DNA from 4 places in the Bradyrhizobium sp. USDA 4011 genome. Region 3 is predicted to be linked to each of the others. Evidence: predicted binding sites of a transcription regulator. Region 3 holds the regulator's gene; each other region holds the start of a gene.
What was found. The regulator LexA, encoded in region 3, represses DNA repair genes until DNA is damaged. The targets are predictions, from matches to a motif close to TGTTCNNNNTGTGTTCNG.

Region 1 (4,209 bases), 3.5 Mb from region 3:
TCGACCTCGCACCGACGCTCGGCGATTTTGCAGATACCGCCGCGGCCGTCTGCGCGCTCGATCTCGTCATCGCCGTCGACACCTCGGTGGCGCATCTCGCCGGCGCGCTGGGCCGTCCGGTCTGGATGCTGTGCCCCTATGCGCTCGACTGGCGCTGGCTGCGCGATCGCGCCGACACGCCCTGGTATCCGACCATGCGGCTGTTCCGCCAGGACAGACCGCAGGCCTGGGAGGCCGTGCTGACACGGATGGCCGACGAGCTCGCGCGCGTCGCACGGGGGGAGCGGCACCTGCTGCTGCCGCAAACGACGCACCGCTGACGACCAGCCGAGCCTCCCGGCCAGTCACCCCGCGCTCATCCCCTGCGCGCCGCCGAGCAGCTTGGCGTTGAGCCGCCCGCCGTCGAACAGCATTTCACTGACCGCGCCGTCGAGGTCGGAGGCGGTGATCTCCCCGCCGCCATCGCGGACGATACTGGCCTGGGCGAGACGGCGCATCAGCTCCTTGATGAAGGCCGCGCTGACGCCTTCGGTGCGTCGCACGGCCTCGTCGATGACGGGCTGTGTGAGCGGCAGGCCCTTGCCATAGAGCCGGACCAGCTTGCCGCGCCCGGTCTCGTCAGGCAGCGGCATCTCGATCGCCTGGTCGATGCGGCCGGGCCGGCCGGCCAGTGCGCCCTCGAGCTCTTCAGGACGGTTGGTGGTCAGCAGGAACAGGATATCGCAATCCTCCTTCAGGCCGTCCATCTCGTTGAGCAGCTTGTTGAGCAGCGATTCCTCGCACGGTCCGCTCATCTCGTCGCGGTCGCGCGCGATCAGGTCGACATCCTCGATCACGACCATGGTCGGCTGCAATAGGCGGGCGAGGTTCATATAGGCGCCGAGCAGGCCGACCTGCTCGGCGGTGATGATCAGCGTGGTATGATCTGGCAGGTTGGTGGCGAGATAGCGAATGGTGTGGGTCTTGCCGGTGCCGGGCGGGCCGTAGAGCAGGATGCCCTTGCGGGTCGACTGCCCGAGCTTGCGCAGCAGATCTCGGCTTTCGACAAAGCCGAGCACGTTGCGGTCGAGCAGCCGCAGTGTCCGCTCCGGCAGGATCACGTCATCGCGGGCAACCGTCGGCAGCCGATGCACGGTCACGCCGCGGGCGCGGCCGCGATAGTCGGCGGCATCTTCCAGCGACAGAATCTTGCCGCGATAGGATCGTGCCGCATGCACGGCCGCTTCTAGCTCGGCAAAGGTTCGTTGCACCAAGGCGTTTCCGGCGATGCCTGCGGGCACCGCGAGCTCGATCCGCAAGCCCGGCTCGCTCCGATAATCTCGATGGTGGCTGAGCAGCACCGCGTAGCGCAGCTCTTCGGTCTGGCACAGCCACAAGCCATTGGTGAGGCATTTCACCGGCTCGGACCCGCCGACGTCGACGTCGTGATATTGCGGCGGCGCGATCGCCGGAGCGTTGCGGCTGTTTTCCATCAGCGCGGCGAAAGCGAGGGTCTCGTAGCGATGCTCCTCATGGAGGCCGAAGAAATGGAGCGGCGCATCGAACAGCCGGTCGATCGCGATCTGAACATCGGCACGCATGTGACCGGGAAATTGCCGCGACCGGGTCAGGATCTGGTTGCGTGGCACTCCCGCAAAATGCCAATCGAGCGCTATGAAGGCATATCGGAACTCCTCGCCCGGCAGCTTTTCCGAACTGGCCCTGGCGGCGAGCAGGCAGTTGCTGCACAGGCAGACCGTCTTGCGGCTGAGAAAAACGTCCGTCACAGGATCCAGCGCGCCACAGAGGTCGCACGGCCTGGCCGCATCGGCAGCCGTGCTCGTGATCAGCAACGAATGACCATTGCTGCGGATCAGCTGCTGGGCGGACTCCAACAGCGCCTGGGCCACGGCCGCTGGATAGGGGCCGCAGGCGATTCCGTTAAGGGTCTCGATCCGTGCGGTGGCGGCAACCGCCTCTTTCCGGGACTTGCCGAATACCGTGCGCAGCAGGTCGCGCATGAATTCTATCGGTGTCTCGCTATCGTCGTGAATGAACAGCTTGATCGGGCCGCCCTCGGCAAAGACATCGTGCATGATCACCTCGAAACGCAATCGGAACCAAAAGAACAAAATAAGAACATCACGGCCGCCGGCCTACGTCAAGCGAAAGATTCCGCGGCCTCATCCCTAACGTGTGGTGAGCCGATCGGCCGGCCAGCCGGGTGCGCGCTGCATGCGTAAACGCCGCTCAACACTTGTGACGTCTGTGTTGCGGCAAATGCCAAGACATGGCCGCCACAGAGGCAAACTTCCGACACATCATCGGGGCGAAAAGGAGCATCCGACATGGCGCGAGCGCGAGTGCTGATTCCTTCCAGGGATCAGCCGTCGCGCAATGACTTTTAGTAAGAGGCCCTCGTGTCGCACAGATTTCGCTTTGCGCTTTTCCTCATCCTCACCCTGTTCGTCTCGCCGGCGCTTGCGCAGCCGGCCGCCAAGCCGGCGCCGCCGCAGTCCAGTACCAGCGACGCATTGACGCCGGAGCAGGCGAAGCGCGCGCTCGAGACGCTGCAGGACGACAAGAAACGCGGCGAGATCATCAACACGCTGCGCGCCATCGCCAATGCCTCGCCGCAGGCGGCCGCGCAGGCGGCGCCCGAGCAGCAGTCGCCGATCCCGCTCAGCGCGGACAGCCTCGGAGCGCAGCTTCTGCTGATGGTCTCGGAGCAGGTCGGCGAGATGTCGCGCGAGGTCGCCGACGTGGCGCGCACGCTGACGCATTTCCCGGCGTTCTATTACTGGTTCCTGCGCACCGCCAACGATCCGGCCGCCTATGGCCTCATGATCGATATCGCCTGGAAGCTGGCGCTGGTGCTCGGCTGCGCGCTGGCAGCCGAATGGGTGGTGTTCCGCCTGATCAAGCGGCCGGTCGCGTTCCTTGAAGCGCGGCTGCCGCAGACCGCGCGCGTGCCGGTGCAGGCGCTCGCCAGCGCCGATCCGCCGTCGTCGGTTGCCGACGTCACGCCGGAGGGCGATCTGCATCGCCGCCGGCTCAGCCTGGCACGGGCCTGGCAGTCGCTGGTCCGGCTGCCTTTCGTGCTCGGGCGCCTCGTGCTCGAGCTGCTGCCGGTGGTCGTGTTTCTCAGCGTGGCCGCCGCGCTGCTCAGCACCGAGATCGGCAATCAGTCGACCACGCGGCTCGTGATCCTCGCGGTGATCAACGCCTATGCCTTCTCGCGCGCGCTGATCTGCGCGGTGCGCGCGCTGGCCGGCCCGTTCGGCCTGGTCCGCGTCCGTGCCGAGACCGCGGCCTATATCGAGATATGGGCACGGCGCATCGTCGCCGTCGGGGTCTCGGGGATCTGCTTGGCCAATGTCGCATTGCTGCTTGGGCTGTCCCACGCCGGCTACGCCGCGCTGCTCCGGCTCGTGATGCTGGTGGTGCATCTCTTCATCGTCGTCATCATCCTGCAGTGCCGCCGCCAGGTCGCCGACGTCATCCGCGCGCCGGCCGATCGCACCGGCCTCGCGGCGCGGACGCGCAACCGTCTCGCTTCGCTGTGGCATGTGCTGGCGATCGCGCTCGATCTCGCGCTGTGGGCGGTGTGGGCGCTCAACATCCGAAACGGCTATTCGCTGCTGCTGCAATATTTCGTCGGCACCGTCGCGGTGCTGCTGGTCACCCGGCTCGTCACCATGGTGGTGCTGAGTCTGATCGATCGCGGCTTCCGCATCAGCCCGGACCTGATGCAGCGCTTCCCGGGGCTCGAGACCCGCGCCAATCGCTATCTGCCGCTGCTGCGCAAGGTGGTCACGGCGGTGATCGCTTTGGTCGGCTTCGTCGCGCTGCTCGAGGTCTGGGGGGTCGATGCCATCGTCTGGTTCTATGGCGGCCAGATCGGCTCTCGGCTGATCTCGGCGCTGGTGACGATCGGCATTGCCGCGCTCGCCGCGGCGGTGATCTGGGAAGTCGCCAATGCGCTGATGGACCGGCAGATCGACACGCTGTCGCGTGAGGGGCATTTCGCCCGCGCCGCGCGCCTGCGCACCTTCCAGCCGATGCTGCGCACCGCGCTGTTCTGCGTGATCGTCGCGGTGGTCGGGCTCACCGCGCTCAGCGAGATCGGCGTCAATGTCGCGCCGCTGCTCGCCGGCGCCGGCATCGTCGGCATCGCGATCGGCTTCGGTTCGCAGAAGCTGGTGCAGGATCTCATCACCGGGCTGTTCC
Region 2 (4,209 bases), 7.3 Mb from region 3:
AGGCATGGCCGAGGGAACTATCTGCCTCGCTCGGCGCCGGCCCGGTGGCCAACCTCGGCGTCGGACGCGACAGGATTCAGAACACGCTCTGGTTCATCGAACACGAACGCGAGCGGCTGCGAAAAATCAGGCCAAAGTCCATCATCGTGCTGGTCGGGACCAACAACATCTATCTCGATAAGCCGTGCGGAGTGATGGAATCCTACCAAAAGCTGTTTGAAGAGATCAGGTCGGTTTGGCCGAACGGCAAGATTTTCTCCATCCAGATTCTTCCGCGAGGCGAGCAGATGAAAGGTGCAGCCGAGAATATTGCATCTGTCAATGCCGAGCTCAGCAGACGAAGCAGGGAGCTCGGAATCAGGACGATCGACGCCTCCGGCATCGCATGCGGACGAACGACGCCGTGCGCCAATTACAAGAGCGATCTCCTGCACCTGACGCCATCCGGATACGAAGCCCTGACCAGGATCGCCAAGGAAGGCATTGGTTCATCGTAGGCGTCCAACGAAGGCCGCGACGCTTGGGCGCGATCTGGCCTGCCAAAGCGCGATGAGATTGGGCTGAGATCGTCATCGCGTTTAGTTCATCGCAAAAGCATGATCTCCGCGCAAACGCCTTGCGTCGGTCGCGAGGGAAAACCGCTTCGCACTTTTCCGGATCATGCTTTACGTCAGCATCGAGATGATCGATTGCAGCTGATCGGATGCCGACGCCACGAGGCCGTCGAACGACGTCTGGCCGTGCGCCGCCGCCCGCAAGATGCATTCGGCAACCGCCGCCTTGAGACCGAACACGGATTGATCGGCCGGCACGCTTGCCATCACGGTGTCCAACGCATCGCGCATGGTCTGGATCAGTTCGGAGCTGAATTTCATGGCTATCCTCCGCGTGCTCAGGATAGACCGCGCGCGCCAGGCCACCACTCACAAGCCCGCGATTCCGGATTGCCTTTTCTTAATGCAATGACAAGCCGGTGAATCGGCGAAGAGCTTAAGCATGATCCGGAAAAGTGCGAAGGGGTTTTCCGAAAAGATCATGCGCAAACAAGAAGCTAAAGCGCAATGACGATTCAACCTGATCTCATCGCGCTTTAGAGGCCCTTATCGGCCAGCTTGCGGAAATCGTCGGGCACCGAACGAACGACCTCCAGCGCCGCCGAACCGTATCCGATCGCATCCCAGCCGAAACGATCACGGACCTTGTCGATGGCACAGTCCGCCGCCCAGCGCGCCACCCCTGCCGGACTTCCGGGGCGAAGCGCTTGATCGGCCAGTCCGAGCGGGAGCTCGAGCGCAAGATCCCAATGCTCCTCGAGATGCGACACCGAGATTGCCAGCAGCGAAATGATTTTCTCGCTTGGGTGGTCCGCAAGAGTGGCGCGCACCAGATTCTCGGCGAGCCGGGCAAGGATCACTGTCGTGCACACGGGTGCATCGAGCGTCATCGAGCGTGTCACCGATTTCAGGTCGGCGAAGCGAACGCGCACCGTCACGGTTCGTCCAGGCCGGGATTTCGCCCGAAGCCGCGTGGCGACGCGGTCGGCGAGATGAAACAGCGTCGGCCGAATGACCTCCTCGATCGCGGGCTTTCGGTCAAGCGCCGATTGTGCTCCTGCCGATCGCGCGCGCCGATGCGGCGTGAGCTGTCGCGGATCGCGATTCCAGGCCAGCGCGGCGAGTTTCTCGCCCGCCGCCGGACCAAGCAGCCGCGCCAGCGACCGCTCCGACAATCTGGCGAGTTGACCGATCGTCGAGACGCCGATCGCGTCCAGCCGTGCCTTGGTGACCGGCCCTACTCCCCACATCAACTCGACCGGCAGTTCGTGCAGGAATCCGAGCTCGGTGTCGGGATCAACGACGACAAGCCCGTCGGGCTTTGCGACCTGCGAGGCGATCTTTGCCAGATGCTTGGTGCGCGCGACGCCGACCGAGATCGCAAGGCCGAGCTCCGTGCGCACGCGCCGCCGGATCGCCGCGGCCATTTCGGCGGGCGCTCCGAACAGGTGCGTGCAGCCGGCAACGTCGGCAAACGCCTCGTCGATCGAGATACGCTCGACGAGCGGGGTGAAGTCGCCGATCACCTCGATGGCCGCGTCACCCAGCCGTTGATAATCGCTGAAGTGGCCGCCGACGAAAATCAGTTGCGGGCAGAGCCGGCGAGCTTCCTGTCCCGACATGCCGCCATACACCCCGAAGGCCTTGGCCTCATAGGACGCGGCAAGCACAACCCCGCCTCCGACGGCGATCGGTTTGCCTCGCAGCGACGGCTCAAGCAGCTGCTCGACCGACGCGTAAAACGCATCCAGGTCCGCGTGAAGGATGGTGGCTGCGGCTGCCATCTCAACCCGTTGATCCCTGACTTGACCAAGACTGCTTGTCCCTGGACGCTATAACAGACGCAAGAACAAAACAAGAACAAACTCAATTCCAGTCGACCAGGAATGGTCGCGGGCGCTGGCTCTCCCGGTGAACGTTGGGCGCGCGCGGTCGTGCCAAGCATCGATGCGGGCTGCCGGTCGCTGTCGACGAGCGCGATTGCGCGCGGCTCTCGCGTCCCGCTGCGCCAGCTCGCTCATGGGCCGGCGTTGTTTGACGAACAGGCCTTTTCGGGTAGAGATCAAGGCATGATCGACCACTCTCATCAGGTGGACTTCCAGGCTGCGGCCTCCCTTTACAAATGGCCTTCTCTCGGCAATTCCAGGCGAGAGGATCGCGCGCCCTATATGATCTTCAACGGAACGCTCGACCAATGCATCCGGGACCTCATGGGCAAGCCCGAGAAGACCCGGCATCTCTACGAGATCCGGACCACGTCGCAGCCGCCCCTTGTGCCGGAGGTGCTGTCGCCCGAGCACGTGATCGAGCTCGCCAGGCTTCGCGAATTTCTCTGAGGCGCTCCAGCGGGCGTGATCCTGACGCGTCTCGTTCGCGGGCAGACCAGTCCAGGTGGCGTGCGCCGGAAGCCGCATTGTTTGCCTCAGAGGGAGCCGCTACACTTGCCTGGCTCACTGACTGACGCGCGGGAGCGGAGCGGCTGCACGACCGGTTGCCGGGCATCGAGAGGCGCCACATGAGGTTCAATCTGGCGATCTTGAGCGTGCTCGCCGCAAGACCCGAGCAACGGATTCCGCTTGAAGAGGTCAGCCGCGAAGTCAAGCGCATGATCGCCGCGGGCGATGCAGCCACGAAGTTGAAGCGATCGTCGGAGCTTGGCGACGCCGATGTCTTCCAATCCGGATGGGCTTCGATCAATGAGGCCGGGCTGCAGATCACGGATTCCGGCCTCGCGCTTTGGCGCTCGCTTGAGGCCTCCCGCGCCGAACGGGAACGCATCGCGCAGGAGCCGGGCGAGCAAGAGGTCGACGAGCAGGAGCTCGGCGAACGACTGGCGGAGCGCGTGGAGACCGTCGCTGCCGACCCGCGCGATGCGACCGGCGATGCCGCTGCCGAACGGCCGGACGCGATTGATCCGCAAATCCTTCGCGTGATGGAAGGAGGCCTTGCCGATCGCACGACCTTGGGCGCAAGCCGCGCAATGGCAGCACCCGCCCCACCCGCGCGCGCACCGATCATCCCCGAGCCGGCATTTGGCTCCATTCACGAGGCGGACCGAAACGTTTCTCGGCTCTCGCACTTTGTGAAACTCCTCGGGACCGGCATGCCGCGATTTGCCCGGGCGCGGCGGCGGCGTTCCGAGGGCGACGTGCCGGATCGGAAGACGGCCAAGGGCGTCGGAATGCCCGGGCTGGCCGTTGCGTGCCTCAGCCTGATCTCGGTCGTCGCGTGCGTTGCGGCGGCGATTGCGCTCGGCCAGATCACCTCGCTGAAGTCGGACAACGCCACGCTGCGGCGCGAGCTGATCCCGTTGAGGGAACGCCTCGTACGACTCGAACAGGACGCCGCGAAACGCGAGGCCGCCCAGCAGGACGAAGCGCAAGACAAGGCCCTGGCGGAAAAGAAAGCCTCCGACGCCAGTAACGCACAGGCCGTGCTCAACCTGTCACGGGAGGAAATCCAGTTGATCAGGGAGTTCATCAAGGCCGCGCCTTCGCCCGGCGCGGCCGGGCCGTCGATCAATGTCGGCGATCCCATCACCGGCGGAATGATCCCGCTGCCGTCATCGCTGACCGAGAAGGTTCCGCGTCTCGTCGGTGCGAGGTTTGCGACCCGCAACGGCGCCATCATCATCAGCACGCGAAACAGCCGCCGC
Region 3 (4,209 bases):
GGGGCTCGCGACGACGCCCTACGCCGCGTTCCATTTCCACCGCGTGACGCCCTACGGGCTGCTCGCGAACCTTGCGGCGATGCCGGTGGTGTCGGCGGTCGTGATGCCGGCCGGCCTGCTCGGGCTGCTCGCAATGCCGTTCGGCTTCGACGGCGTGTTCTGGGCGATCATGGGGTTCGGCATCGACTGGATGATCCTGGTGACGCAATGGGTCGCAGCGCTGCCGGGCGCGGTCGGCCGGATGGCGGCGTTCGGGATCGGGCCGCTGATCGTCGCAAGCGCGGGCCTCGTCCTGCTCGGACTGTTGCGGACGCCGCTGCGCTGGTCGGGTGCGGTGCTGCTGGTGGCGGCATCGGTCTGGGCGTTGCGGGTGCCGCAGCCGGACGTGCTGGTCTCCGCCGACGGCCGCAATGTCGCGGTGCGGGGCGGCGACGGCCGGTTGCATCTGATGCACAGCGCGAAGGACGCCTTCCTCGTCAAGGAGTGGCTGGCGGCGGATGCTGACGCGCGGACTGCCACGGATTCCTCGCTCGGCGAGGGCGTCTCGTGCGATCCGAGCGGCTGCGTGACCCAAGGGCCGGGCGGCGCCTTCGTCGCGCTGGCGAGCCGGCCGGAGGCGTTGGCCGACGACTGCGACCGTGCGGCACTGATCGTGACCGCGCGGCCGGCACCGCGGGACTGCGCGGCCTCGGTGATCGAAGCCGAGCGGCTGCGGCGCCACGGCGCGCTGGTGCTGCGGCGCATCAGGGACGGCTACGCCATCGATGCGGTCAAGCCCGGAGGGATCGACCGGCCGTGGTCGCCAGCGGTTCCCGGCGATGGCGAGAGCGAGACGACGCTGCGCGCGCCCGCCAGCGCTCCGCGGCCCGCCGTCGATGCGACGCCGGCCGAGACCGATTTGCAGGGCGAGGATTAGCCGTTGTCGGGTGAGGGGCCGGTCGGCAGCTCGAACAGGCCGAGATGGTATTCGTCGGAGTCGGGGCCGGCGTCAGGCTTCTTGACGAGGGTGAAGGAAGCCTCGGGGAAATGCTCCCAGACCTTCAGGTCGTCAGCCGTCACCGTCAGCCAGCCGAACCGGAACATGTAGCGGCCCGGCTCCGTGACGCGTCCAGCCTTTTGCCATGTGACCTTGTCGACCACCACGCACGTCCTCCGTGCCCGATGATGCGCCAAGGCGCGCGCCGACGCAATTCTCCAACCGCGCCCCGGAACCCGACGTCCGGGGTCGCTCGAAATCGCTTAGGTCATCCGCCGCTGAACAGCTCATTCCGCGGCGACGATGCGCTCAACCCAAAAACAGCGACGCAAATGCGGAGGGCCGCCGCTCCACAACCTTCGGCTTCTGCTCGACCAGCGGATGCAGTGCCGGCAATTGCAGCACGCTGACACGTTGTCCCTCGACGAGCTGGGTCACCAGCACATGGCTGCCGTCGGGGAATTCGACCGCGTCATGATGGCGATCGGGAACGTCGGGCTCGACTTCGTTGAACACGCCGACGCGGAAGTTCATCGTCTTGGTCCAGATCCAGCGGCTGTCGTAGCGAACGTTCTCGGCGAAAGCGAGCTCGGTGCCCGGCAGCATGCAGACCGCGACAGTGGGATCGGTCTCCGAAGCAAAGCCGCGGGTCGACGTCCCGCGGAAAGTCGTGGTGATTAGCGTCTCTCCAACAATGGCGGGGCGCGACGCCACGGCGTGCAGACTGTAGTCACACATCGGATGGCTCCTCTAATCGAGGTAGCGACCAGTGCCTCTCCTTGAGGCATAGGGCCTCTACCAGAGTGGACGATAGCGAACGAGTGTCTCCTCGTTTCTGGGCGATTGTACGACTGGTCGCCCAACGCCTCCGATCACAAACACGCGACGCTGCGTGAGAGGTATCGGAGCGCATCGGGCAAACAGCACGTTACGCTATCATTCAAGGAACGATCCGATGTGTCGCTCGTTCCCGGCCGCCGCAAGTATTTGGAAATTCAGTATTTGCGATAGAGGCCGATCAGCTTGCCCTGGATGCGGACCCGGTTCGGCGGCAGGATGCGCACTTCATAGGCGGTGTTGGCCGGCTCCAGAGCGATTGATGCGCCGCGGCGGCGGAAGCGCTTCAGGGTGGCTTCCTCCTCGTCGATCAGCGCCACCACGATGTCGCCGGTGTTGGCGACGTCGTTGCGCTGGATCAGCGCCATGTCGCCGTCGAGGATGCCGGCATCAACCATCGAGTCGCCGCGCACTTCCAGCGCATAGTGCTCGCCGGAGCCTAGCATGTCGGGCGGTACGCTGATGGTGTGGCTACGGGTCTGCAGCGCCTCGATGGGCGTACCGGCGGCGATCCGGCCCATCACGGGGACCGCGACCGGACGGTTGCCGTCGTCCTCGGTGACCGGCGGCGTGCTGGTGCGCTTGCCGAGGGTGCCTTCGATCACGCTCGGGGTAAAGCCGCGGCGGCCGTTGCCGCCGCCGGCCGAGAGTTCTGGCAGCTTGATGACCTCGATGGCGCGGGCGCGGTTGGGCAGGCGGCGGATGAAGCCGCGCTCTTCCAGCGCAGTGATCAGGCGGTGGATTCCGGACTTCGAGCGCAGGTCGAGCGCATCCTTCATCTCGTCGAACGAGGGCGGTACGCCGGCCTCTTTCAGACGTTCATTGATGAAACGCAGAAGTTCGTACTGTTTGCGCGTGAGCATCTCGAGTATTCCCCCGGTTGGTAGCGTCGTTCGATTCCGAGACTTTTCAGGCGGGGCCAGTCCTCAGGAGCACGGTGCTCATCACAAGCGCTCCCTCGCGGCCTCCCATTTGTACACACCAGTACTCGAAACAAATCATGAACGGACACTATATGTTCGATATGTGTTCCGCAACCACTTAATTTCCGGTGAACGCATCCGGCAACGCACAATCCGCGGGCTGTGCGAGCCTCACTCAGGCAGCATCAGGATCTCGCATTCGCTGCCTTTGCCGGCGGCAGGCGCAAACGGCGGACGCACGAGAAGTGCCTGTGCCGCAGCGAGATTCCCGAGCAGCGACGAGTCCTGCTGCATCACAGGCGTTGCGATCAGCGTGCCGTCCGCGCGCTCCTCGAGGCGCGCGCGCAGATAGTCCTCGCGCTGGTCGTTGGCGGCGAGGTCGCGGCCGAGCAGGGCGCTGGCACGGACGTGATGGACGGTCTTTCGCCCGCTTAGCGCCCGAATCAACGGCACCAGAAACAGGAAGGCGCAGACATAGGAGGACACCGGATTGCCGGGCAGGCCGATCACCCGCATCGCGCCGAGCCGGCCATGCATCATCGGCTTGCCGGGCCGCATCGCGATCCGCCAGAACGCCATCTCGACGCCCTCGGCCTCAAGCGACTGCTTGACCAGGTCGTGGTCGCCGACCGAGGCGCCGCCGGTCGTGATCAGGATGTCGGCACCGGTCTCGCGGGCCCGGCGGATACCGGCGGTGGTGGCCTCCACAGTGTCGGCGGCAATCCCGAGATCGACGGTTTCGGCGCCTTCGGCGCGCGCCAGCGCACGCAGCGCATAGCCGTTGGAATAGACGATCTGGCCAGGGCCGGGCGCCGAGCCCGGCATCACCAGTTCGTCGCCGGTCGCCAGCACCGCGACCTTGGGACGGCGGTGCACCGCGAACTCCGGATGGTTCATGGCGGCCGCAAGCGACAGCGCGCGATCGGAGAGGCGGCTGCCGGCCGCGAGCAGCACGTCGCCTTCACGGAAATCGACGCCGGCCGGGCGGATGTGCCGCCCGGCGGTTGCGGCCTCGCTGATCGTGATGTGATCGCCGTCGACGGCGGTGTCTTCCTGGATGATGACGGCGTCGGCGCCATCGGGGATCACGCCGCCGGTGAAGATCCGCACCGCTTCGCCGGCGCCGACCGTGCGCTCGAACGGCCGGCCGGCGGCGACTTCGCCGATCACCCTGAGCCGGGCCTTCAGAACACCAGCGTCGGCCGCGCGCACGGCGTAGCCGTCCATCGCCGACATCGGCTGCGGCGGCTGGGTGCGCCGGGCGGCGAGGTCGCGGGCCAGGGTGCGGTGGTAGGCGGCATCGAGCGCGACCATCTCCTCCGGCAGCGGTTCGGCGCCGGCGAGGACGGCGGACAGGGCATCGGCAACCGGCATCAGGGCCACGCTCGGAGCTCCTTCAATCCAAATGTTCAATACCAAGTGCAGTCAGAGCCCTCGCCACGTCATCCGTCGATGTCACGTGGATGGCATGAA
Region 4 (4,209 bases), 2.9 Mb from region 3:
GAACAGCACGTGATCGAGCGCCTCGCCGCGCTTCTTCGCGGCCTCGATGAAGATCGACAGATTCTTGCGCGCCTGCGCCTGGCCGACGAACTCCGTCAGCGATTGCGGACGCAGCGCGGTATCGCCGACATCGTCGGAGCGGCGTTCGGGCGTGACCATGCGCGAGGGCGTATTCACTTCGACAATTCCTTCAGGCCCAGCCGGATCAGCTGCGCGGTCTCGGCCTTCTCGCCGGCGCTGCGGGAGGCGGCGGCGATGGCGGCGGCGGCCTGCGGCTGGCCGTAGCCGAGATTGACCAGCGCGGAGATCGCGTCGGTGACCGGGCGCGGCGCACGGTTGTTGTCGACCGCGCCGGACAGGTGCACCACCGCGGGATCGACATCGGCAAAGCCCGGCGCCTTGTCCTTCAATTCGCTGACGATGCGCTCGGCCACTTTGGGTCCGACCCCCGGCGTGCGCGCCACCGCCGCCTTGTCGCGCAGCGCGATGGCATTGGCGAGATCGGTCGGCGGCAACGTGCTGAGCACCGCGAGCGCGACCTTGGCGCCGACGCCCTGCACGGTCTGCAACAGGCGAAACCACTCGCGCTCGAGATCCGAGCGGAAGCCGAACAGCTTGATCTGGTCCTCGCGGACATAGGTCTCGATCGAAAGCACGGCCGCGCCGCCCGGCTGTGGCAGCGCCTGCAGCGTGCGGCTGGCGCAATGCACCTGATAGCCGACGCCGCCAACGTCGAGGATCACGTAATCCTCGCCGTAGGAATCGATCAGGCCCTTGAGCTTGCCGATCATCGTACGCCCCCGCGCTCGGTGCTCGTGTCCCGCACAATTGCTTTGGCCTCAGTGAGGGACGCATCGGCGGAAGGGTTCCCTCCCCCCTTGCGGGGGAGGGTTAGGGAGAGGGGTGCCGCTTGCTCGATTGCCAGACGCATAGTGCGAACAACGCTCGCACCGCGCTCAATTGTCTCGCGCGCTTTGGTGATGCCTCGGCGCGGCATCTCATGAGCCGTCACCCGGGGCTTACCCCTCTCCCCACCCCTCCCCCGCAAGGGGGGAGGGAGCCTAACGAGCGTGCTCCCCTCACTCGCGCCGATCATAGGCTCGCCACCCTGAGCCGCAGCGCTGTGCTCTGGCGGTGATGGGCGTGGGTGATCGCGACCGCGAGCGCGTCGGCGGCGTCGGCGGACGGCGGCTCGGCTTTCGGCAACAGGATCTTCAGCATCACCTGGATCTGGTTCTTCTCGGCATGTCCGGCGCCGACCACGGTCTTCTTGACCTGGTTCGGCGCGTATTCGGCGACCGAGATACCGAACATTGCGGGCGCCAGCATGGCGACGCCACGCGCCTGGCCGAGCTTCAGCGTGGCAACGCCGTCCTTGTTGACGAAGGTCTGCTCGACCGCGGCCTCCGCCGGCCTGTAGTCGCCGAGCACGGCGGCAAGCCCCTCATGGATCGCGAGCAGCCGGTTCGCCAGCGGCAGATCGTCCGGCGGCTCGACCGAACCGCAGCCGATATAGACCAGACGGTTGCCCTCGGTCTCGATCACGCCCCAGCCGGTGCGGCGGAGACCCGGATCGATACCGATGATGCGGACGGGAGAGCGAATCGGCTGCGATGTCATGGGGTAGTGATACCGCCTGCGCGGGGAGAACGAAACACAAACGGAGGTCCGTCCCCTGCTCCGCGCATCATCGCACCGTGCTCGCCATCCTGCCCTGCTCGTCATCCCCGCGAAGCGGGGATCCAGTACGCCGCGGCGTCTCGGATCAAACGCAGGTCTCTGGAATACTGGATCGCCCGGTCGAGCCGGGCGATGACAGCGAGTCAAGTGGATCAGCCGCCCATTTTCGCGAGCAGCGCGTCGGACACCTCGAAATTGGCGTACACGTTCTGCACGTCGTCGTGCTCGTTGAGCAGGTCCATCAGCTTCAGCAGCTTTTCGCCGGTCTCGTCGTCGACCGCGACCGTGTTCTGCGGCTTCCAGGTCAGCGCCGCCTTGCGCGGCTCGCCGAACTTCGCTTCCAGCGCCTTGGCCACTTCGCGGAAGGTCTCCTGCGAGGCGTAGACCTCGTGGCCGGATTCGCTGGAGACCACATCGTCGGCGCCGGCCTCGATCGCGGCATCCAGCATGGCGTCGTCGGAGGCGACCTTGGCGTCGTATTCGATGATGCCGGTGTGATCGAACATGAAGGCGACCGAGCCGGTCTCGCCGAGATTGCCGCCCGATTTGGTGAAGAAGGAGCGGATATCGGAGGCGGCGCGGTTGCGGTTGTCGGTCAGCGCCTCGACGATCACGGCGACGCCGCCGGGGCCATAGCCCTCGTAGCGGATCTCGTCATAGTGCTCGCCCTCACCGCCGATCGCCTTCTTGATGGCACGATCGATATTGTCCTTGGGCATGTTCTCGGCGCGGGCGGCGACCACGGCGGCGCGCAGCCGCGGGTTCATCGCAGGATCGGGGGTGCCGAGCTTGGCCGCCACGGTGATTTCGCGAGCCAATTTGCCGAAAAGCTTCGACTTCTGGGCATCCTGCCGGCCCTTGCGGTGCATGATGTTCTTGAATTGGGAATGGCCGGCCATGCGACGTCTCTTCGAGCGTAGGGTCTGAACAGGGGTGGAAAACGCGGCCTTATAGGCCCCTGGCGGTCAAAATCAAAGGTCGGCGGGGGCCCTCCGGCGGGGGAATACTACCGCATGCCGGAATATGAGGCACTTGTTAACCATGACTTCATGCCCGGATGCGAGGATCACCCCGTCCCGCCGCAGCTTTCCAAGAGCCCCCATCCCCATGGCGTTCGGTTTGTTTCGAAAGCAAGTGCCGGAGCCGGCGGCGCCGCAGGTTCCAACCGCGGCCGCCGCGGCTGACGTCTCGGCCGAGACTGATTCGGCCAAGGATTCGTCCGGGGAAATCCTGGAACTGCTGGAACTCGAGCTCGGCGCGATGATTCGCCAGCTTGAGCGCGCCGCAGGCTCGGTGGCCGACGGCGCCGAGGCGACGGCAGCCAAGCTCGCGACCATCCGCGCCCGCACCGACGCGCTGACCGGCCGCAGCAGCGATGCACAGAGCACCGCGACGACGTTCTCGGAGGCCGCCGACAGATTCACCCATTCCGCCGAAGGCATCGGCGCGCAAGTGCGCAGCGCCAGCCAGCTCGCCGACGACGCCGCGGCGGCTGCGCGCGAGGCCACCGCCAATGTCGATCGCCTGCGCGAATCCTCGGCGGCGATCGGCAATGTCGTCAATCTGATCGCGCAGATCGCGCGGCAGACCACGCTGCTGGCGCTCAACTCGACGATCGAGGCGGCGCGCGCCGGCGCCGCCGGCAAGGGCTTTGCGGTGGTCGCCACCGAGGTCAAGGCGCTGGCGGTGCAGACCCAGAGCGCAACCGAAGAGATCACGCGCAAGATCGAGGCGTTGCAGAAGGACGCCACCGGATCGGCGGACGCCGTCCACCGCATCTCGCAGGCGATCGAAAAGATCCGACCGGTGTTCGAGAACGTCAATGGCGCGGTCGCCGAGCAGAACCAGATCACCGGCGAGATGGGCCAGAACGCCGCCTCCGCCTCCCGCTTCATCGTCTCGGTCGGTACCAGCGCCGGCGAGATCGACTCGGCAACCCGCGAAGCGGCCGCCCACGGCGACAATGTCGCCAAGGCCGGCAAGGCGGTGACCGCCTTCGCCCAGAAGCTGAAGGCGCGCTGTGCCGTGCTGCTGCGCCAGGACGAGCGCGGCGATCCGCGCAAGAACCAGCGCCTGCCGTGCAGCCTCATGATCGAGATCACGACCGCGCGCGGCACGGTCACCGCGCCGGTCTACGAGATCGCGATGGACGGCATCCTGATCGGCGGGCCGGATGCCGAGAAGCTGCCGGCCCGTGAGACCCTGAGCGCCACCTTGCAGGATATCGGCGCCTGCCGGATCAGGATCGGCGACCGCTCCAAGGCAGGCAGCCAGGCGCGCTTCGAGGCGGCGACCGCCGCGCTGCGCGAGAAGATCGAAGACCGGATGTGGGCGATTCACGAGGAGAACGCCGAACTCGTCACCCGCGCGATGGAAGCGGGTCGAACGCTGAGCAAGCTCTTCGAGGACGGACTGGCCAGCGGCGCGATCACACTCGCCGAGATGTTCGACACCGACTATGTCGAGATATCAGGCACCAACCCGGTGCAGTATCGCACCAAAATGCTGGATTGGGCGGATCGCTCGCTG

Region 1: a site for LexA is predicted at 2,104-2,121, ahead of ACVW1C_RS22750 (ATP-dependent Clp protease adaptor ClpS). Genes of this name have one in related genera too.
Region 2: a site for LexA is predicted at 2,400-2,417, ahead of dinB (DNA polymerase IV). Genes of this name have one in related genera too.
Region 4: a site for LexA is predicted at 1,646-1,663, ahead of ruvC (crossover junction endodeoxyribonuclease RuvC). Genes of this name have one in related genera too.

Annotation. Positions count from the first base shown of each region.
Region 1 covers NZ_JBSSGG010000001.1:4,845,354-4,849,562, forward strand. Annotated here, with positions in the region: gene ACVW1C_RS22745 (tetratricopeptide repeat protein) at 1-320, shown strand, start outside; gene ACVW1C_RS22750 (ATP-dependent Clp protease adaptor ClpS) at 345-2,075, opposite strand; gene ACVW1C_RS22755 (mechanosensitive ion channel family protein) at 2,400-4,209, shown strand, end outside.
Region 2 covers NZ_JBSSGG010000001.1:1,002,069-1,006,277, forward strand. Annotated here, with positions in the region: gene ACVW1C_RS04900 (GDSL-type esterase/lipase family protein) at 1-497, shown strand, start outside; gene ACVW1C_RS04905 (hypothetical protein) at 666-875, opposite strand; gene dinB (DNA polymerase IV) at 1,091-2,338, opposite strand; gene ACVW1C_RS04915 (hypothetical protein) at 2,441-2,890, shown strand; gene ACVW1C_RS04920 (hypothetical protein) at 3,070-4,209, shown strand, end outside.
Region 3 covers NZ_JBSSGG010000001.1:8,295,726-8,299,934, forward strand. Annotated here, with positions in the region: gene ACVW1C_RS39425 (ComEC/Rec2 family competence protein) at 1-916, shown strand, start outside; gene ACVW1C_RS39430 (hypothetical protein) at 913-1,140, opposite strand; gene ACVW1C_RS39435 (hypothetical protein) at 1,286-1,714, opposite strand; gene lexA (transcriptional repressor LexA) at 1,972-2,676, opposite strand; gene ACVW1C_RS39445 (molybdopterin molybdotransferase MoeA) at 2,908-4,119, opposite strand; gene ACVW1C_RS39450 (HAD family hydrolase) at 4,133-4,209, opposite strand, start outside.
Region 4 covers NZ_JBSSGG010000001.1:5,418,128-5,422,336, reverse strand. Annotated here, with positions in the region: gene ruvB (Holliday junction branch migration DNA helicase RuvB) at 1-177, opposite strand, end outside; gene ruvA (Holliday junction branch migration protein RuvA) at 174-791, opposite strand; gene ruvC (crossover junction endodeoxyribonuclease RuvC) at 1,093-1,620, opposite strand; gene ACVW1C_RS25385 (YebC/PmpR family DNA-binding transcriptional regulator) at 1,833-2,579, opposite strand; gene ACVW1C_RS25380 (methyl-accepting chemotaxis protein) at 2,788-4,209, shown strand, end outside.